3 regions of the Pantoea sp. BRR-3P genome follow, and region 3 is predicted to be linked to each of the others. Evidence: predicted binding sites of a transcription regulator. Region 3 holds the regulator's gene; each other region holds the start of a gene.
The links. The regulator PhoB, encoded in region 3, activates phosphate uptake and scavenging genes when phosphate is short. The targets are predictions, from matches to a motif close to CTGTCATAAAACTGNCNNAT.
Positions count from the first base shown of each region.

Region 1: glpT (glycerol-3-phosphate transporter) is a predicted target of PhoB. The motif match lies at 1,339-1,358, and genes of this name have one in related genera.
Region 2: phoA (alkaline phosphatase) is a predicted target of PhoB. The motif match lies at 1,534-1,553, and genes of this name have one in related genera.

Region 1 covers NZ_CP155066.1:3,844,907-3,852,067, forward strand. The annotation lists gene AAGR08_RS17770 (DUF1456 family protein) at 1-235, shown strand, start outside; gene AAGR08_RS17775 (carboxylate/amino acid/amine transporter) at 286-1,155, opposite strand; gene glpT (glycerol-3-phosphate transporter) at 1,495-2,835, shown strand; gene yigL (sugar/pyridoxal phosphate phosphatase YigL) at 2,869-3,669, opposite strand; gene pldB (lysophospholipase L2) at 3,707-4,699, opposite strand; gene rhtB (homoserine/homoserine lactone efflux protein) at 4,805-5,428, shown strand; gene rhtC (threonine export protein RhtC) at 5,513-6,136, opposite strand; gene recQ (ATP-dependent DNA helicase RecQ) at 6,149-7,161, opposite strand, start outside.
Region 2 covers NZ_CP155066.1:1,610,487-1,617,647, reverse strand. The annotation lists gene phoA (alkaline phosphatase) at 66-1,472, opposite strand; tRNA gene AAGR08_RS07435 (tRNA-Ser) at 1,717-1,804, shown strand; gene AAGR08_RS07430 (nuclear transport factor 2 family protein) at 2,057-2,596, opposite strand; gene AAGR08_RS07425 (TetR/AcrR family transcriptional regulator) at 2,627-3,211, opposite strand; gene yeiL (transcriptional regulator YeiL) at 3,389-4,075, opposite strand; gene rihB (ribosylpyrimidine nucleosidase) at 4,209-5,147, shown strand; gene AAGR08_RS07410 (NupC/NupG family nucleoside CNT transporter) at 5,282-6,532, shown strand; gene AAGR08_RS07405 (hypothetical protein) at 6,632-6,859, opposite strand; gene AAGR08_RS07400 (cytochrome b/b6 domain-containing protein) at 6,896-7,161, opposite strand, start outside.
Region 3 covers NZ_CP155066.1:3,050,192-3,057,352, reverse strand. The annotation lists gene AAGR08_RS14260 (DUF799 domain-containing protein) at 1-196, shown strand, start outside; gene AAGR08_RS14255 (AAA family ATPase) at 255-3,932, opposite strand; gene sbcD (exonuclease subunit SbcD) at 3,929-5,146, opposite strand; gene phoB (phosphate response regulator transcription factor PhoB) at 5,344-6,033, shown strand; gene phoR (phosphate regulon sensor histidine kinase PhoR) at 6,048-7,161, shown strand, end outside.

The sequences.
Region 1 (7,161 bases), 790 kb from region 3:
TCGCATGAACAATAATATTTTCATGAAGAAGCTGCGTATCGCCTTTGCGCTGAAAACCACCGATATTCCGGATGTGCTGCTGAAAGCGAACTTCAAGATTTCGCAGGCTGAGGTGGGGGCCATTTTCCGTAACCCGGATCATAAGAATTTCCGCGAGTGCGGCGACCAGATTCTGCGTAATTTCCTGAAGGGTTTGACGATGATTCATCGGCCGGGGCCAGTTAAGAAGGCGTAAATGGGTCGCCAAAAATGGCGACCCTACGACACAGCGCTGAGATTTTGACTCTATGCGCTGCTTTTGGAACTCCTGCCCAACACCCAGCGTTTATGCACATAAAGTGATGCGAAGATCACTGCGGCACCGGCGAGAAAGCTCGGCCAGTGCGGTTTTTCCTGCCAGATCGCCAGATTCACCAGTAAGCCCGCTGGCACATGCATATTGTTCATAATGCCCAAGGTGCCCGCATCCACCTGCGTGGCGCCGTAGTTCCACATGAAGTAGCCCAAACCTGAAGCCACAACGCCCAACCATACCAGAATGCCCCACTGCAGCGACGTTGTAGGCAGTTTGTTGGGATTGCCCCACAGGCTCCAGGCAATGACGGCGATGATCACCGCACCGAGATAGAACCATGAAAACGCGGTGTGCTGCGGCATTGGGCGGGTTTCCTGCAGGCGCTTGTAGCCGACCATGCCAATGGCGAAGCAGATATTCGCCGCCTGCACCAGCAGCAAGCCAAACCAGAAATGGTCGCTCACTTTGTCATAACGAATAATCGCCGCCCCAATCACAGCCAGCATAGCGCTGAAGGCGTAGCCGATACGCAGCGGACGCCGACTGAGTAAATCGTAGATCAGCGTGACATACAGCGGCGTCATCACGGTAAACAGCAGGAACTCGGTCACGCTCAGATACAAGTAAGCTTCAAAGCTCAGCAAGTACATGATGCCGAGCTGCAGCATGCCCACCAGCATATACAGCAGGATGGTAGAGGCACGATAGCCGCGCCAGCGCAGGAAAGGCAAAAAGACGATAGCGGCAAGCGCTAAACGCATCAGCACAGAGAACCAGGAATCCACCTGACCCGCCAAATATTCCCCGATTAAACTGAAGGAAAAAGCCCACAGAATGGTGGTAACGATCAGTAACAGCACGGTAACGATCCCAAAATAAACAGTGGCGCTAGTGTAAACAAACTGTCGCGATCGGGCTGAATTATCTGGTTTACAATAGCGTAAAATACCACCAATTAATCGTTATCGCTTCGCTTTATAACCCCAGTAAAATGCGCGAAATACAACATTTCCTGGTTTTTATCGCTCTTCATCGTCATCAAACTGTAACAAATGTGTCACATATCACAGTAACCGTACGTGACCATCACTATCCTTTGCGCGAAATGGAAACATCGCCTTTCCGTTTATAACCTTTGCTGCATTTGCCCCAACCTGCTGGGAATTCATAACGATATCGCGCCCTGGAGGGCCACACTCATGTTGAGTATCTTCAAACCTGCATCGCATCGGCCACAGGTGGCGGATGATCGTGTCGATCCGCTCTATCGTCGTCTGCGCTGGCAAATTTTCCTGGGAATATTTTTTGGCTATGCCGCCTACTATCTCGTGCGTAAGAACTTTGCGCTGGCGATACCTTATCTGGTTGAACAAGGTTTCTCGCGAGGCGATCTCGGATTTGCGCTGTCGGGAATTTCTATCGCTTACGGCTTCTCGAAATTCATTATGGGATCAGTGTCGGACCGCTCGAATCCGCGCGTGTTTTTACCCGCTGGATTGATCCTCGCTGCAGCGGTAATGCTGTTTATGGGCTTCGTACCGTGGGCGACATCAAGCATCATGGTGATGTTTGTGCTGCTATTCCTGTGCGGCTGGTTCCAGGGCATGGGCTGGCCACCGTGTGGACGCACCATGGTGCACTGGTGGTCGCAGAAGGAGCGCGGCGGCATTGTGTCGATATGGAACTGTGCGCATAACGTTGGCGGCGGCATTCCACCGCTGCTGTTCCTTTTGGGTATGGCGTGGTTCAACGACTGGAAAGCGGCGCTGTATATGCCCGCGTTTTGCGCGATTATCATCGCTTTCATCGCCTTTGCGCTCATGCGCGACACGCCGCAGTCCTGCGGTCTACCGCCGATTGAAGCCTGGAAGAACGATTACCCGCCTGATTACAACGAGAACCACGAGCAGGAGCTGACGGCAAAGCAGATTTTTATGCAGTACGTTTTGCCCAATAAGCTGCTGTGGTATATCGCGCTGGCAAACGTGTTTGTTTACCTGCTGCGCTACGGCATTCTCGACTGGTCGCCAACCTACCTGAAAGAAGTAAAACACTTCACACTGGATAAGTCCTCCTGGGCTTACTTCTTCTATGAATATGCTGGTATTCCTGGCACGCTATTGTGCGGCTGGATGTCAGATAAAGTCTTTAAAGGCAACCGTGGCGCCACCGGCGTGTTCTTTATGACGCTGGTGACCATTGCCACCGTGGTGTACTGGCTGAACCCGCCCGGCAATCCAGGCATCGATATGCTGTGCATGATTGTGATCGGCTTCCTGATTTACGGTCCGGTGATGTTGATTGGCTTGCACGCGCTGGAGCTGGCTCCGAAAAAAGCGGCGGGAACCGCGGCGGGCTTTACCGGGCTGTTTGGCTATCTTGGCGGATCGGTCGCGGCGAGTGCCATTGTCGGCTACACCGTAGATTACTTCGGCTGGGATGGCGGCTTCATCGTGATGATTGGCGGATCGGTGCTGGCGGTGATTCTGCTGCTGCTCACCATGATGAGCGAACATAAGCACAAGAAACAGTTGGTATAACCAGAGCGGGCCGGCAATCACCGGCCCGTTTTTTTAGGCGAGGAACAGCTTACGCAAGGTGTGCGGCACCGCATCTTCCGCGTTGCTGCCAATCACTTCCAGCGTTGGCAAGGTGTCTTTCAGGCGCTGCTGTGCATTACGCATGATGCAGCCTTTACCTGACATGCTGAGCATCTCCACATCATTCATGCCGTCGCCAAAGGCGATGCACTCTTTCAGCGAGTAACCCAACTGTTTGGAGACGGCTTCCAGCGCGTGGCCTTTGGAAACGCCACCCGCCATCACTTCCAGACAGGTCGGCAGCGAGAAGCTGACGTTCACGCGATCGCCCCAGCGTGCTTCTATCGCCTGTTCCATCGGAACCAAACGCTCAGGATCATCGCAGGTAAAGAATACTTTGCTGATCCCGTCGGTTGGCAGCATACCCGGCTGATAAACCTGATAGTTGAATACCGATTCGCGGAAATAGTCCTGTTCGTCCGGACGATGGCGACTCATGAACCATTCGTCGTCACGATAGACGTGCGTCAGAATATGCTCATCGTGATACTGCAGGCCGTACAAATCGCTGGCAATATCGGCGTCGAGATTGTGGCTAAACACCAGTTCGCCATCAGCGTTGTGCACGCGCGCGCCGTTAGAGGTGATCATGTAAGCCGGAATGCCGAGCTTATCGCGCATTTGTCCCACATCGATATAGTGACGGCCGGTAGCAAAAACAAAGTGGATGTCACGCGCCACCAGTTCCTGCAGCGTGGTGCGCGCGAACGGAGTTAAACGGTGTTCCGGAGAGAGCAGCGTGCCATCCAGGTCGGATGCGACGATGTGATACATGTAAACCTCGGGTATTGATATCGGTAATTAATATTTGTTAAGCGTGATGTTCGAAGAAATCCACCACCGCATTTAGCGCTTCAGCACGCATCGCATCTTTTTCGAACAAGATCTCATGGCGTGCGCCTTTGATGACATAGGGCGCGTTGCCGGCACAGGGATGCCCTGCTTTGGCCATCTCCGCACAAAAGAGATCCTGTGAGCGGTTATCCACCACATCATCTTCGCTGGCCTGCAGCAGCAGGGTTGGCGTGGTGATTTTCTCGATCTGACTAAAAATGTTACGTCCAGCCTGTACGCCTTCACGCACCCAATGATAGGTGGGGCCGCCGACGCGAATCGCCGGATCGTCGGCGTAAAATCGCAGGTTGCGCCGGTAGCGCTCACGGCTGTGCGTCAGGCGGTTGATGCCAAACGGACTGGCGCGCCAGCGTCCGGTTCCCAGCGCATAACCTTCGCGCAGCGCGGGGAGTTTTTCCGTCCAGTCGAGAATACGGTGCGCCATCCAGTCAGGCAGCGGCAGCACAATGCCAAACATCGGCGCGGAAAATACGGCAGCATGGAACGCCTGCGGCTGGCGCGCCAGAAACAGCGCTAAAATCGCACCGCCCATGGAGTGCGCCAGCACATAGCGCTGTTGATAGTGGTTGCTGACAATTTCTTTCAGATAGAGCGTTTCCAAATCGTCAACGTAGTGGCTAAATTCCACCACATGTCCACGATGTGAATCTTCCAGCAGACGTTCGGAACGTCCCTGACCGCGATGGTCGAGAATCACCACATCGTAGCCGCAGTGGAACAGGTCATAGGCCAGTTCAGGGTATTTGATATAGCTTTCAATGCGGCCAGGCACGACCAGAATGACACGACGATGTTGCGGTGAGGTGAAACGAACATAGCGGATTTTCAGGTTACCCACGCCGGTAAACTCACACTCCTCACGGCGACGCCAGAAGTCGAGCAGCGGACCGGTGGCAAAGGCTGCAAAGCCTCGCTCACGCCCGAGCCAACTCTGTTTATGATGCTGCATCCGTCCCCCCTGAAAAAAACGTGAATGGCGCACCTGAGCTGCATAGCGTGCCGCGATTTTCTGTCGTATTGTGTCACACTTCGCTAACTTCAGGGAATGTCGCACATGACCATTGAATGGTGGTTAACCTACCTGCTGACCACAACCATCCTTAGCCTTTCACCCGGTTCCGGCGCGATTAACACCATGAGCACCGGCATCAGCCATGGCTATCGCGGCGCGGTGGCATCGATTACCGGCTTGCAGCTTGGCCTGGCCATTCATATCGTGCTGGTCGGTGCCGGATTAGGGGCGCTGTTCTCGCAATCACTGCTGGCCTTTGAAGTGCTGAAGTGGGCCGGTGCAGCCTATCTGGTGTGGTTGGGCATTCAGCAGTGGCGTTCCGCTGGCGGTATCGATCTTGATGCCGTAGCCAAAGCGATGCCGCGGCGTCGCCTGTTTAAACGTGCGGTGCTGGTGAATCTCACCAACCCGAAGAGCATCGTGTTTCTTGCCGCACTGTTCCCGCAGTTTATTCAGCCGCACCAGCCGCAGTTGATGCAATATCTGGTGCTCGGCGTCACCACCATCGTGGTCGATATCATCGTGATGATTGGTTATGCCACGCTGGCAACGCGCATTGCAGGCTGGATTAAAGGACCGCAGCAGATGAAGCTACTGAACCGCACCTTTGGTGGCTTATTTATGGCGGTAGGCGCGCTGTTAGCCAGCGCCCGCAGAATGGCTTAAAATTTTGTACTTAATCGTAGCGGCGCGATTTATCGCGCGCAGTTGAAAGACGCGCAATAAATTGCGCCGCTACGGATCGAGATTTTATCGAGAAATGATGAGGTGAATACCAAACCCGGCAAACAACACACCCGCCATGCCATCCACCCACTTCGCCATCCGCTGATACTTATCACGCATCCACGGCATAGCGAAAATCGCCGCCACCAGCGTAAACCACGCGAACGTCTCACCGATAATCAGCAGGAACAAGCCCCAGCGCTCCATAGCACCCACATCGTTGCCGACAAACAGTGAGAACACGCTACCGAAGTAGATAATCGCTTTCGGGTTCGACAAATTGGTGAGGAAACCTTTCAGGAAACTCATGCCTCTTTTCGGCAATTCGACCACCGGTGCTTCCGTCTGCGGCTGCTTGTGACGTTGACGCGCTGAACGCATCAGCTGCCAGCCCATCCACAGCAGATACAACCCGCCGCCGACCATGATGATTTCATGCAGCCAGGCCATTTTTTCCAGGATCAAATGCAGGCCCATCAGCGCCACGCCGGCCCACACGACAATCCCCAGCGTGATGCCCAATACGCCCATCATCGCTTCTTTGCGCGATCGGCTCGCCGCCGTTTGCGAGACAAAGAAGAAGTCCGGGCCGGGACTCATCAGCGCAACCAGATGCACCAGCGCTACGGTGGCGAATAACATCAGCATGATTTTTTTCCTTTAACCTTCATCAACATGTTCTTTGATCATCACCAGGAACGGCTTACCAAAACGTTCCAGTTTGCGATGACCGACGCCGTTCACGCTGAGCATTTCTGACGCGCTAATCGGCATTTGTTCTGCCATTTCAATCAACGTGGCATCGTTAAACACCACGTAAGGCGGAATGTTCTCTTCATCGGCGATCGCCTTACGCAGCTTACGCAGCTTGGCGAACAGCTTACGATCGTAATTACCGCCATACACTTTTGGCGAACTGCTGCTGCGCGTTTTTACCGTTACGATGCGCGGCACCGCCAGCATCAGCGGCACTTCGGCACGCAGTACCGGGCGGGCGGCTTCCGTAAGTTGCAATGCCGAATGCATAGCGATGTTTTGCGTCACCATGCCCAGATGGATCAACTGACGCAGCACGCTAATCCAGTGTTCATGGCTGTGCTCGCGGCCTAAACCGTACACCGGCAATTTATCGTGGCCGTTATCACGGATACGCTGATTGCTGGCCCCGCGCAAAACTTCAACAATATAGCCCATACCAAAGCGCTGACCGGTACGATAGATGCTCGACAGCGCTTTTTGCGCTTCCAGCAGGCCGTCGTAGCGACGTGGCGGATCGAGGCAGATATCGCAGTTATCGCACTGCTGCTGGCGACCTTCACCAAAATAATTCAGCAGCACCAAACGACGGCAGGTTTGTGCTTCCGCAAACGCGCCCATCGCATTAAGCTTGTGGCGTTCAATATCCTGCAACGGCCCGGGCACTTTCTCTTCCAGACATTTACGCAGCCACGCCATATCGGCTGGATCGTACAACATCATCGCTTCAGCAGGCAGGCCATCACGTCCGGCGCGGCCGGTTTCCTGATAATAGGATTCGATATTGCGCGGGATATCGAAGTGCACCACAAACCGCACGTTAGGTTTGTTGATGCCCATACCAAACGCCACGGTGGCGACCACAATTTGCAAATCGTCACGCTGAAACGCTTCCTGCACGCTGGCACGCTGCGCAC
Region 2 (7,161 bases), 1.4 Mb from region 3:
GTGCGCATCAATGCGCACCATACGAAAATCGTAGGGTCGCCATTTATGGCGACCGTTTTAACACCTTACTTGAGTCCCATCGCGTCCTTCAGGGTAAAGAACAGATCGGTCTGGTCGGTTAATCCCACCACATTCGCCGCATGCGGACCGTACGCCGCGATGCGCACCTGCGTGCCGGTATGCTCCTGCGAATCCTCTTCTGAATTACCGTAGCTGATGGTCATCACCGCGCCATCTTTGGTATTCACCGCTTGCGTCAGGCCCGGTGCTTTGGTGCCGTTTTCAACGATCTGGCTGCTGTGGGCGTGATCGGCGGTCACCACCACCAGCGTATCGCCATGCTCGCGCGCAAACGCTAGCGCTTCCTGTACCGCTTCATCCAGATCCACGGTTTCACCAATCTGACCGCACGGGTTCGCCGCGTGATCCTGCTTATCAATCGATGCGCCTTCCACCTGCAGGAAGAAACCTTTGTCGTTAGTGCTCAGCAGAGTAATGGCCTTTTTAGTCATCTGCGCCAGCGTCGGTACTGAAGCCGGACGATCTTTATTGACTTCACAGGTCACTACCGGCTTATCAATGTTGCCGTGATAGCTGGCTTTCGGTCCCTGCCAACGCACCGGCATATTGCCATCGGCAAACAGGCCCAGAAGCGGTTTGCTCTGATCGGCCTGCTGAATGGCATTCATGCCCTGCAGATTATCAATCCACTGATAGCCCAGCGCCTGCGCCTGTTCACGCAGGGTTTTGCCCTGATACTCGCCGGCTTTGGCGGTTTCATTAAAGGACTTCGCACCGCCGCCCAACGTGACATCTGGGCGGGTTTTCAGCAGCTGTTCAGTAATCGATCCTTTACCGCCCTGCTCCAGCGCGTTGCCCGGGCACAGCTCGCTGGTTTTCTCCGGGCCGTAGCATTTGCGCGAGGTGACGTGTGCCATTAAGGCGGCTGGCGTGGCATCCTGCAGTTCAGCGGTCGAGACGTTGCCGGTGGCTTTACCCGCGGCTTTCGCCAGCTCAAGAATCGTCACCTGATCTTTGCCATTAACATCGACGCCAATCGCGCCGTTGTAGGATTTGGTGCCGGTGGCCCACGCAGTAGCCGACGCGGCAGAATCCGTTACGTAATTGGGTTTATGGGTTTTCTTGTCCAGCGAGTAATGGGTGTATTGACCGGTGAGCGGCAACGCATCCAGGCCGGGGAAGAAACCGCCGGCGCCGCGCGCCTGGTTGCGGGCGGCGGTGATTTCCGAATCGCCCATGCCATCACCAATCAGCAGAATCACGTTTTTCGCGGTGCTATTGATTAATGAGGCTTTTAACGCCTCGGTCTGGTCGCCGGTCAGACGACGCGCGCCGCCGTGCTCGGTAATATCGCCGGTGGCGGCGCGTGAATAATTTGCATCATCTGCCACTGCTAACGTCGCGATCAGAGAAGTCAGCAGCGTAACCGTAAAGAGAAGTATGGATTTCATTAATAAGCATCCTTAGCTGTAAATATAACCAAATGTTTCCGCGGACAAGTCTGCGACAGTGCGGTGACGCTTTTGTGACACAGAGAGGATAATTTGATGACAGAACAGGCAGGGTGAGCAAGCCGAAGGCAATACGCTCAGAGCTTAAGCGGATAGAACAAAAGGAGAAAATAGCGCTTGACCCTTTTCAGCGATCTCCCTATAGTAGCGCCCCGTTGACCCAGCGCGGTTGGCAAAAAAATGTGGTGAGGTGTCCGAGTGGCTGAAGGAGCACGCCTGGAAAGTGTGTATACGGCAACGTATCGGGGGTTCGAATCCCCCTCTCACCGCCACATTCCGAAGAAGAGTCTGAACTCACGTTCAGACTTTTTTTTTGCCTATTCTGCAGAGAGAGGGGGTGAGAAGCCCCGACGGGGTTTGACAACTGGCGCAGCCAGTTGGACAGCGGAGCCTGCGACGCTGCCCGCAGGGTGAGCGCAGCGAATCAATCCCCCTCTCACCGCCACATTCCGAAGAAGAGTCTGAACTCACGTTCAGACTTTTTTTTTGCACCCAGCACAGCGACGAAATTTCAGCCGAGTAGACTAACGTGTCGCCTTAAGCACATCGGAAAGACCGCGCGCCAATAACTCGCGAGGGGCATCTGTGCCGTCTACTGGAAGAAGGGTTCTGCTATGAATTTTCCAGCGCCCTTCATGACGTTCTAACTCCCAGCGATTAACCACTACCCGATGAATGCGATAGCCGGTTGAGTAACCATGATTGGCCATTTCACGCGGCTCACCCTGTTTATCCAGCTGCAACAGCTGTAAATAGGAGGTCACTATGGCTTTGTTGCCGCGCAAATCAATCAGCGGTAATCCAGTAAAATGCGCAAGCCCACTTTTAATCGCTTCCTCGTGTGCCGGTCGGAGAATAAATGCAGCGATCGCATCGACCCCTTTTGCCCCATCCAGTTCCTCACCACGATTAAAAGTGCCCTCCTCCATATAAACAGCAGCGGTATATTCGGCAAGACCGGTATCTGCGCTGGGCGGATGGGAAGCAATCAGCTCATATATTGCTAATTTATCCTCAATGATTTGCAGTCGCTGTTCTAATTTTTGGGTAGTTATTTCAGTCATAAATCTTATCTCCAGCAGCGCGATTTATCGCTATTTATGAATAAGTCTGTTGATGACTGGATGCACAATCTCCTGGAATAACGCTGTGTTTTCGAGCGCTCTGGCGGCCAACATCGCCCCATGAACGGTTGCCATCACAGATTTGGCCTGGGTCTCTGGCGCCTCATCAAGCTGAAAAATGCCGCTGATTTCCCCTTTACGCAGTAGCGCTGTGAGCCAATCGGCCAGATCGGAGAAATGCCCGCTCACTTCAGAAGATATTTCTCGCGGCAACTTAGGCAGTTCCACCGAAAGCATGACGCAAATACAGAAAGGAGACGTTCCCTCACTAATACAGGCTGACCAGTAATCGATATAAGCCTGCAGTTCCAGCAGAGGATCGTTGAGGTTCTGCTCCAACGCCGCCATTCCCATTCTGGCCTCCTCACGATATTCCGCAACGACAGCTTGCACCAGTTCAACTTTACTGGGGAAATGATGATGAATACTGGCTTTTTGAATCTGAACCAATTCAGCAATATCAGCATAGCTAAAGCTGTTATAGCCACCCGAGGTCAGCAACTGCCTGGTGTGGAGGATGATTTCTCTGGCTTTGGGTGAGCGTTCTATCAGCATAAATTTCCTAAACAATGTACTTATTCAACACGCATAACTCTTATCGTAAAACTAAAGAGATAGAGCCTTAAAGTCAAGGGAAACCTACTAGTTGGTAGGTTGAAGATCGAATGCAATTTAGTTAAGAAAAACACTAAATCATTTACCGCTAAAAATAATATTATAAAAAATAAATCCTCAAGGCAGCGCGCCCTCTGCTTCCATCTCACGCGCTAATTCAATAAGCGCACCTTTATTTTTGATAATATAACCAGACCTGGCTTTAGTTAATAACCCCTCCTGCGTCAGTTGCGCAATGACATATAAGAGATGGCGATATGACACCCCCATATATTCTGCAACCTGCGTATGCTTTTCGTGATAAACATCACCATTCTGCGTCAATAGGATAAAAGCCGCCAGCCGGTTAACCAACGAGAAGGATTGATTTCTGATGAGCGACACAATATTCCGATAATTTTTATGCGTTAAGCTAATACAAATATGACGTAAAAAAATAGCATCACTTAACAGTCTTTTCCGGAAAGGTTTAACGGGTAACGCCAGACACCAGCACTCCTCTATCGCCTGAACGGCACGCGGTTCATGCTGCTGATCGATAAGTTCAAGCTCCCCGATAAAACAATGCGCTGCAAAGAAATCAATTAATGATATTCGTCCATTGGCTAATGTCGCATACAGTTTCGCCCTGCCTCTTGCAAGATAAAACAGGTATGCCGGTTGCTCACCTTCTTTCACGATATAATCACCGGCCATGATATGAAGCAGTCGGGTTTCCGCCATCACCTCAACAGAAAATTTCGCTGTATAGTCTGAATTTTCAATTAATTTCCTCTTCAGATCTTCATTATGGATTTCTTTCATAATCGTTTCCCGATGTGAGATTTCTCATATTTAACATACAATTTTAGCTGTTAGGGTTAAAGCGTTGACACAGCATTTTTATCACACAGTTAAAAAATGCATGTTATTCCAACCCTAATAGAGGAAATGAGAAATGGCGCAGAGAAAAATTATTCTGGATTGTGATCCGGGTCATGATGATGCTATTGCAATTATGATGGCAGCAAAACATCCGGCGATTAATTTACTCGGTATTACTATCGTTGCGGGTAATCAGACCCTCGAGAAAACGCTGATCAACGGATTGAATGTTTGCCAACATTTAAACATTGATGTTCCGGTTTATGCTGGAATGCCGCAGCCGATTATGCGCCAGCAGATCGTGGCAGATAATATTCACGGCGAAACGGGGCTGGATGGTCCGGTATTTGGCCCCTTAACGCGTCAGGCAGAAAGCAAGCATGCGGTTCAGTATCTGATTGACACGCTGATGGCCAGCGACGGAGATATCACGCTCGTTCCGGTAGCGCCCTTGACCAATATTGCGGTCGCCATGCGCATGCAGCCAGCCATCATCCCAAAAATCAAAGAGATCGTACTAATGGGGGGCGCCTACGGTACGGGAAACTTTACTCCCTCTGCCGAATTCAATATTTACGCCGATCCGGAGGCGGCACGTGTCGTATTCACTTCAGGTGCACCGCTGGTAATGATGGGGCTCGATTTAACCAACCAAACCGTCTGCACAAAAGAGGTCATCGCCCGTATGGAGAAAGTTGGCGGTCCAGCTGGGCAACTGTTCAGTGACATCATGAATTTCACCCTCAAAACGCAGTTTGAGAATTATGGCTTAGCGGGCGGACCGGTTCATGACGCAACCTGTATTGGCTATTTGATTAACCCGGAAGGCATTAAAACTCAGGACATGTATGTCGAAGTCGATGTGAATAGCGGCCCATGCTATGGCCGTACGGTATGCGATGAGCTGGGTGTAATGGGAATACCCGCCAATGCCAAAGTTGGGATCACTATTGATACCCAATGGTTTTGGGATTTGGTGGAAGAGTGTGTACAGATGTACCCCCGATCGTAACGACCAATTCCATTTCCGTTATGGCATGCAAAAGAGGGGAAATTTATTGCATGCCAATTACTCCCGATGGGCAGTTTGCCGTCGCCCATAGAGATATCAGACATACCGAAATCGACTATGACGAGATAATCATTATGAATATAATGAGAAGTTTTTTGGGTATGGTGGTATTACTGGCCATCGCATACTTGCTGTCAGTAAATAAAAGAAAAATCAGTATAAGAACGGTAGGTGCTGCAATCCTTTTACAAATAGCCATTGGCGGAGCGATTCTTTATTTACCTCCGGGCAAATGGCTGGCTGAGAAAGTCGCCACCGGCGTACATAAAATAATGAATTACAGTGATGCTGGCAGCACATTCATATTTGGGGCATTAGCGGGACCAGATATGGACAGAGTATTTAATGGTGCCGGTTTTGTGTTCGCCTTTCATGTATTACCCGCCATTATCTTTATGACTGCATTAGTGAGCCTGCTGTATTACATAGGCGTGATGAAGTTATTGATCCGGGTACTGGGTGCTATTTTCCAAAAAGCACTCAATATCAGTAAAATTGAGTCTTTTGTCGCCGTTACCACCATTTTCCTTGGTCAAAATGAGATTCCGGCGATCGTTAAACCCTTCATTAATCGTCTGAACCGCAATGAACTGTTTACCGCTATTTGTAGCGGCATGGCCTCAATTGCGGGATCAACCATGATTGGCTATGCCGGGCTCGGTGTACCAATTGATTATTTACTTGCGGCATCGTTGATGGCCATCCCCGGCGGCATTCTTTTTGCCCGCATTCTGAGTCCAGCAACGGAAGAGACTCAGGTTGTTTTTGATAATCTCTCCTTCAGCGAAACACCGCCTAAAAGCGTGATTGAAGCAGCGGCGACCGGGGCAATAACCGGACTAAAGATTGCAGCAGGCGTTGCTACAGTTGTGATGGCTTTTGTTGCGATTATCGCCCTTATCAATGGCATTATTGGTGGCATTGCTGGGCTGTTTGGCCAGGGGCACGCAAGTCTGGAAGGGATATTTGGCTATTTACTGGCCCCGCTTGCCTGGGTTATGGGGGTTGACTGGCATGACGCATCGCTTGCTGGCAGTCTGATTGGCCAAAAGCTTGCGATTAATGAGTTTGTGGCTTATCTCAGCTTTTCGCCCTATCTGCACGCGCCTGGCGCATTAAACAGTAAAACGATTGCAATTGTTTCTTTCGCACTGTGTGGCTTTGCCAACTTTGGTTCTATTGGCGTTGTGGTTGGCGCATTCTCGGCCATCGCGCCACAGCGGACGGCAGAAATTGCTCAGCTTGGCATGCGAGCATTGGCCGCAGCCACACTCTCTAACTTAATGAGCGCCACCATTGCTGGCTTCTTCATTGGTATTGCATAAGTAAAGGAATGCGCCAGGCTGATGTTCAATGAGATCTTATAGAGCAGAACAACGCCTGGCGTTTTTACCGATTTTATAACGAATACACTGCATTACATTTTAAAAGCGGCGGGACTCGTTTATCAGCATCACCACAATTTTATCGATAACAAAGGGAGCAATGGCGTTGAGCTCGTTATCTTCAAGCAGTTTCTTCGAAAATGCCAACGCAAATTCACGTGTTATTCTCATTCTCTCTTCAGGCTGAATTTCAATATTTGGTCGCATTTCACCACTGCAGTCTGAGGGAATAACTTTTCTATCCCTCGCGAATGGATAAATATTCACATAACCTCCTTATCTCAACTCCATGGGCAAAATGCCTCAACGCTTCCGGCTACCTGTCATGCTGCGGAAGACACCGTCTCGTAATATCAGCGCATGGAATAACGCCGCGGCCAGGTGCAGCATCACGGTAATGAATAAGAGCAAGGCGACGATCGAATGAAGAGGACGCAGCAGCGCATACCCATCATTATTCATCGGCAGGATGGGCGGTAAAACGATTCCTGCACCGAGAGTCACAGGATATCCCGCAGCGGACAACATGGCCCAGCCAATCAGCGGTTGAGCCAGCATCAATACATAGA
Region 3 (7,161 bases):
CGATGCGGAAGACAACAACAATAACAACGGCGGCCTTATCGGCATGCTGGTGTCGGCAGCCATCAAGCAGATTTCCAGCAATGTCTCGGATAAAGCCCATACCATTGCCGGCGTTACCAGCGCTCGCCTGTTAGCGCAAAACGAGCAGGGCGGTTTACTGGTCGGCCCGCGCTATAAGTTGGCGACCGTAAGGTAAAAACCAGGTGCGCAGCAATGCGCACCCTTCGTAAGGTCGCCATTTATGACGACCTGGTTTACTCGCCCGGCAGCTCCAGCTTGCTGTAACCCAATCCGTTCATCTTGCGCACTCTAATCTGCACGGGAATGCGCTCTTTCATCGCTTCAACATGGCTAATCACGCCGATGGTTTTACCGCTGGCGTTTAACGCGTCGAGCGCATCCAGCGCGGTATCCAGCGTCTCGGCATCCAGCGTGCCGAAGCCCTCATCGAGGAACAGCGATTCGATACGCGTTTTATGGCTGACCAAATCGGATAACGCCAGCGCCAGCGCCAGACTTACCAGGAAACTCTCACCACCCGATAGCGTGCGCGTATCGCGCGTAGCATCCGCCTGCCAGGTATCCACCACTTGCAACTCCAGCTCCTCGCTGATGCGGCGTTGCAGCAGGTAGCGACCATGCAAACGATCCAGCTGCCGGTTCGCCAGCCATACCAGGTGATCAAGCGTCAACCCCTGCGCGAAACGGCGGAATTTATCGCCTTTAGCCGAGCCGACCAGATCGTTCAGGCGACCAAGCTGTGCAAGCTCCACTTCCCCGGCGGCGATGTGTGCCAGCAGCGCCTGCTGCTGTTGACGCTGTTCGGCATCGCTCTGCAATTGCTGCTGCGCTTCACCCTGCTGACGGGCATTGTCGCGCAGCGCAATACGCAGCTGTTCCAGCTGCTGCTGGATGTTGGCGGCGGTGTCATCGCGGAGATCCGCCGGACGCTGCTGCTGATGTGCGGCTTGTCGCAGGGTGAGCTGCTCGTGTAGCGTGAACTGCTGCTGACGCTGCTGCTCAAGCGTTTGCAGCCGCTGACGCAGCTGCTGCACCTCGCTTTCCTCCAGCAGTGCGGCACGCAGCGCGGCTTCATCAGCAAAATCACTCTGCTGTAGCGCCGCCTGCAGGGCGGCTTCAGCCGCGGCTACGCGATCATGCAACGTCTGCTGCTGCGCGGCAATTTGCTCACACTGCCCCTTCAGGCCGTGCAGCGCGCTTTGCGCCTGTTGCCATTGCTGCAACTGCTGCGCCAGCACCTGTTCACACTGTTGGAGGGCGGCATGCTGCTGCTGACGCGCTGTCGCCACTGATTGCTCGCCAAACAGCTGCTGACGTTGCTGCTGCAATTGCTGCTGTTGTTGCTGCAAGGCGCTGAGCGTTTGCTGTAGCTCAGCGCTGCGCCGCTGTTCACGTTCCAGATTCTGTTGCAGGTTGCTGCGTTCGCTCTCGGCTTTTGCCCGCTGTGGCTGCAATTCAGCTAGCAACCGCTCACTATCCTGCCATTTCCTCCAGCGCTGCTGTAGTGCGTCGAGCCAGCTATCGCGCGCGGTCGGCTCTGGCAGGCTGAGCTGATGCTGCTCTACCTGGTGTGACAGCTGCTGCACCAGCTGCTGATGCGCATGGCGTTCGCTGCTTTCATGCTGGCTATGTTCTTCCAGCACGTGCTGGATATTGGCGATCTGCTGCTGCGCCAATAGCTGCTGGTTTTGGTGCTGTTGCCACTGCTGCTGCTGTTGCAGATGCGCATCCTTCGCCTGCTGTGCGGCGCGCACCGCGTCTTCCCGCGCCTGAAGCTGCTGCTGTTGAGTCAGTTCCTGTGCATCCTGCTGCTGCTGCCATTGAGCAAATTCGGCCTGCTGCTCCAGCGTGCAGGTAAGTGCCAGCTCACCACACAGCGCTTGCCACTGAGTGGCTGCCGTCGCAATCTGCCGATCGTATTCGCTGATTTCCTGCTGCAATGCCTGCTGCTGTTGCAGTGACAGTTTCTGCTGCTCGCCTTTGGCCGTACCGGATTCTTTTAGCTGCGCCACGCGTGTTTCCAGCGCGTTTAGACGCTGCTGATTTGCGCCAGGTTCAAGCTGCTGATATTGCGCAATCGCCGGATGCTGACATGAGCCACACAGCGGGCAGGGCTGATCTGGCTGCAACTTTGCACGTTCCTCGGCCAGCTGCGCAATGGTGCGCTCCAGCTCGCAGATTCTGCGCACATCAAGCAGCGCCTGATGTTCCCGCTTATAATCCTCGCGCAGCTCCTGCAACGCCTGCTCTGCTTGCTGATGCTGTTGCTGCAGCTGGGCTAATTTCTGCTGACGCTGTAAGCGTTGCGGTTGTAGCGATTGCCACTGAGCGGCGAGCAGAGTGAGCTGTTGGCGCGCTGGACGCTGTTTTTGATGCTGGGCAAGGGCGGTCCGCAGCTGCGAGCTGCTGAGCTCATTCTCAAGCGAAGTCAGTACTTGCTCTGCTTGCAGCTGTTGCAGTGCGGCCTGTGCTTCAGCCTGTTGCAGAGGCTGCGCGGCCTGCTCGCGCTGTGCCTGCGCCTGTTGCAGCTGTTCAAGCTGGCTGCGCTGCTGCAGCTGTTTTTGAGCCAGCTGTGTCAGCGCCTGTTCGCGTTCGGTCAACCGGGCAATGTCGGCCTGCCAGCGGGTTATTTCTGCGCCCCAATGGGCCACCGCCGCTTCGCGGCTACGATATTCCTGCTGCTGCGCCAGCTGCTGCTGTAAACGTTCACTCACCTGCTGTTGCAGGGTGAGCGCGCTTTGGCTGTTTTGCAGTGTCAGTTGCTGCTGGGCATGCAGCCGCTGCTGTTCCTCAAGTTGTTGCGCCGTATGCGCGATGTTGTGATCGAGCGGAATGACCTGCTCGGTGAGCAGCGTTTCCAGCTGCTGCTGCTGTTGTAGCGCTTGCTCACGCGCCTGTTGTGCTGCCTGATAGTGATTCTCGCTCTGCTCTAGCGTCGCTTTGGCTTGCTGCTGCTGGCTCTGCAACTGCTGTGAGTGTTGTTCCAGAGCTTGCCGATCGGCTTGCAGCCGTTCGCGCTGCTGGAGTTTATCGCGCAGCTTTTCCGCCGGTTCCGCGCGCGCCAGGCGCTGACGATCGCTATCGGCCTGCTGCCATGCCTGCTGTGCGCTCAGCAGCGCCTGTTCGGCCTGCTGCTGTTCCTGCGCCAGCTGCTGTGACTGCGTCAGCCACTGCTGCTGCTGCTGGGCCTGTATTAGCTGTTCGCTTAACGTTTTTTCCTGAGCGCTCAGCTCCGCCAGCTGCTGCGTCAGTTCTGCCCGTCGCGCTTCATCCAGCAGCAACATGCCGCCCGCGCGGGCGCGCAGCGTCTCCAGCTCGCCACGTGCGCTGCGCCAGCGTTCGTAGATTTGAATCGAAATTTGTCCGTAGATCTCGGTGCCGGTGAGCTCTTCCAGCAGCTCGGCGCGTTCGCCAGGTTTCGCATTGAGGAAGGCGGCAAACTGGCCCTGTGACAGCATCATTGAGCGGGTAAAGCGGGCAAAATCCAGTCCTGATAAGGTTTCGATCGCTTTTAACTTGTCGCCCACTTTATCGGCGATGATTTGATTATCGGCGACGCGGGCCAGCTCGACGCGCGGCGCCTGCAATTTGCCGTCAACCAGCCCGCGCGCGCGGTTTTGGCTCCAGAAGGCGCGCCAGGCTTCGCCTTTGATTTCGAATTCCACTTCTGCCAGACATTCGGCGGTGTCACGGGTGATCAGCTCATTCTGCGTTTGCGACAGCACGCCAAGGCGCGGCGTCTGGTGATAAAGTGCCAGGCAAATGGCATCAAGCAGCGTCGTTTTGCCCGCGCCGGTGGCACCGGTAATGGCAAACAGGCCGTTGCTGGCGAAAGGCTCGCGACGGAAGTCGATAAACCATTCGCCGCGCAGCGCATTGAGATTTTTAAATCGGAGCGTCAAAATTTTCATGCGGATGGATTCTCCAGCGCTGCAAGCTGGCGGCGGAACATCAGCGTCAGCTGCTCGGCCTGCTCAGCATCCAGCTGCTCTTCCTGCGCCAGGCGGCGGGCAAAAACCTCTTCGACTTTTAATTCGCTCAGGGTTTCGTTTTCCAGACGTTCCAGGCTGCGCTGCCGCTGTTCGCGGCTGCGGCGCACCAGCAGCACTTCAACCGGTAGATTTTCTGTTAATGCTTCGATGCGGCGCTGCAAATCGCTGAGATATTCCTGCGTAGTGATCTCAATATCCAGCCAGGTGGGATGTTCGCTGGCACGCTCGCTGAACTGCGCCAGCTGATGTTCGATCTCCGCCATTGAGCCTTTAAGCATCTGCATCGGCTGGAATAGTGGAATGGTCAACGGCGTAACGGCATCAAGCGTGGCGCTGAACTCCAGTAGAAACACGCTCTTTTCACGCCCAAGTTCGTCAAAGCTGAGCGGAATCGGCGAGCCGCTGTAGCGAATATGGTCGCTGTTAGCGATGCGCTGTGCGCGATGAATGTGGCCGAGCGCGATGTAATCAGCCGGTGGAAACGCCTGCGCCGGGAAGGCATCCAGCGTGCCGATATAGATGTCGCGCACCGAGTCACTTTTGGTGACGCCAACGGTGGTGAGATGGCCGGTGGCGATAATGGGCAGTTTGTTCGTCAGCGCCTCGCGCTGCGCCTGGGCGGCGGCAAAGCACTGCTGATAGTGCTGCTCGATCGCTTCCAGCAGCGAAAGCTGTTTCTCGCGCCCGGATTGTCCGGCCTGGCTGCGCAGAATATCGCGCGGGCGCAGGTAAGGAATGGCGCACAGCAGCGCGCCCGGCGCGCCATCGCGCTGCTTCAGCGTTAGCACCTGCTGCTCGCCCTGCGGTGTGGCGCTGGTGATCACCTGGGTATTCAGGCAGGCCAGCAGCTCGCGCGATTCATTCAGGGTGGCAACCGAATCGTGATTGCCCGCCAGCAGCACCAGCTGACAGCAGCAGGGCTGCAGCGCCACCACAAAGCGGTTAAACATTTCACGCGCATAGCTCGGCGGCGAACCGGTATCAAACAGATCGCCGGCGATAATCAGCGCATCCACCTGATGCTGCACAATCTGATCCAGCAGCCAGTCGAGAAACGCCTGATGTTCCCTGGCGCGACTTTTACTGTAAAAGAACTGGCCAAGATGCCAGTCAGCGGTGTGAATGATGCGCATGTATGCTTCCTGCTAAATAAAAACAATGCGCAAGTATAACGGCTTCAGTAGCAAACGAAAAAAGGGGATTTTGCTTGTCACATTTCTGTTTTTTATCTATTTATCACGGGGCGGGGTTTTCATAAAAGTGTCATAAAACTGACGCATAATGGCGCCGCAAATCCCAGTGACACGGTGTCACACTAGCAGGAGTTACAATGGCTAAGCGCATTTTGGTTGTGGAAGACGAAGCTCCCATCCGTGAAATGTTATGTTTCGTGCTGGAACAGAATGATTACCAGCCTATTGAGGCGGAAGATTATGACAGCGCGATTGGTAAGCTGATCGAACCCTGGCCTGATTTAATTCTGCTGGACTGGATGTTGCCCGGTGGCAGTGGCATTCAATTTATTAAACATTTGAAACGCGAAGCGATGACGCGCGACATTCCGGTGATGATGCTGACGGCGCGTGGTGAAGAGGAAGATCGCGTGCGTGGTCTGGAAGTGGGCGCGGATGATTACATCACCAAGCCGTTCTCGCCGAAAGAGTTGATGGCGCGTATCAAAGCGGTCATGCGCCGAATTTCACCGATGGCGGTGGAAGAGGTGATTGAGATGCAGGGTTTAAGCCTCGATCCCTCCTCGCATCGTGTGATGTCCGAAACCACGCCGCTGGAGATGGGACCGACCGAATATAAATTACTGCACTTCTTTATGACCCACCCGGAACGCGTCTACAGTCGCGAGCAGCTGTTGAACCACGTCTGGGGCACCAATGTGTATGTCGAAGATCGTACCGTCGATGTGCATATTCGCCGTTTACGCAAAGCGCTGGAGCTCACCGGCCACGATCGCATGGTTCAAACCGTTCGCGGAACAGGGTATCGTTTCTCTGCCCGCTACTAAACGGAGTTTTTACCGTGCTGGAACGACTCTCCTGGAAGAGATTGTTGATTGAGCTGGCGCTGGTGTGTTTACCTGCGCTGGTGCTCGGTCTGTTGTTCGGTTATCTGCCGTGGCTGCTACTGATTGCCGTCACCGGCGTGTTGTTTTGGCACTTCAGGAATCTCATGCGCCTGTCGCACTGGCTGTGGGTTGATCGCTCCATGACGCCGCCTGCCGGGCGCGGCAGCTGGGAACCGCTGTTTTACGGTTTGTATCAGATGCAGCTGCGTAACCGCCGGCGTCGGCGCGAGCTGGGTAACCTGATCAAACGTTTCCGTAGCGGCGCAGAATCGCTGCCGGATGCCGTGGTGCTCACCACCGAAGAGGGCACCATTTTCTGGTGTAATGGCCTGGCGCAGCAGCATCTGGGCTTGCGCTGGCCAGAGGATAACGGGCAGAACATCCTCAACTTACTGCGCTATCCCGAGTTTTCCCGCTATATCCGTCAGCGCAATTTTGACGCGCCGCTGACGCAGATCCTCAATAATCAGCATCATATGGAATTCCGCGTGATGCCTTACAGTGAAGGGCAATGGCTGATGGTGGCGCGTGATGTTACCCAGATGCACCAGCTGGAAGGCGCGCGACGTAACTTCTTTGCCAACGTTAGTCATGAACTGCGCACGCCGCTCACCGTGTTGCAGGGTTATCTGGAGATGATGGATGACGCAGTGATGAACGAGCGCACGCGCAGCAAAGCGCTGCACACCATGCAAGAGCAAACGCGCCGCATGGACAGCCTGGTAAAACAGTTGCTGACCTTATCGCGTATTGAAGCGGCGCCGGCCATCGATCTGAAAGAGACGGTAGATGTGCCGGGCATGCTGCTGCTGCTGCAGCGTGAAGCAGAAACGTTGAGTCAGGGACGTCATACCCTCCATTTCCATACCGATCCGCATCTCAAAGTATTTGGCAATGATGAGCAACTGCGCAGCGCCATTTCCAACCTGGTGTATAACGCGGTGAACCACACGCCGGAAGGGACGCGTATCGACATCAGCTGGCTGCGTACCAAACAAGGCGCGCAGTTTAAGGTGTGCGATGACGGCCCCGGCATCAGCGAGCAGCACTTGCCGCGCCTGACTGAAC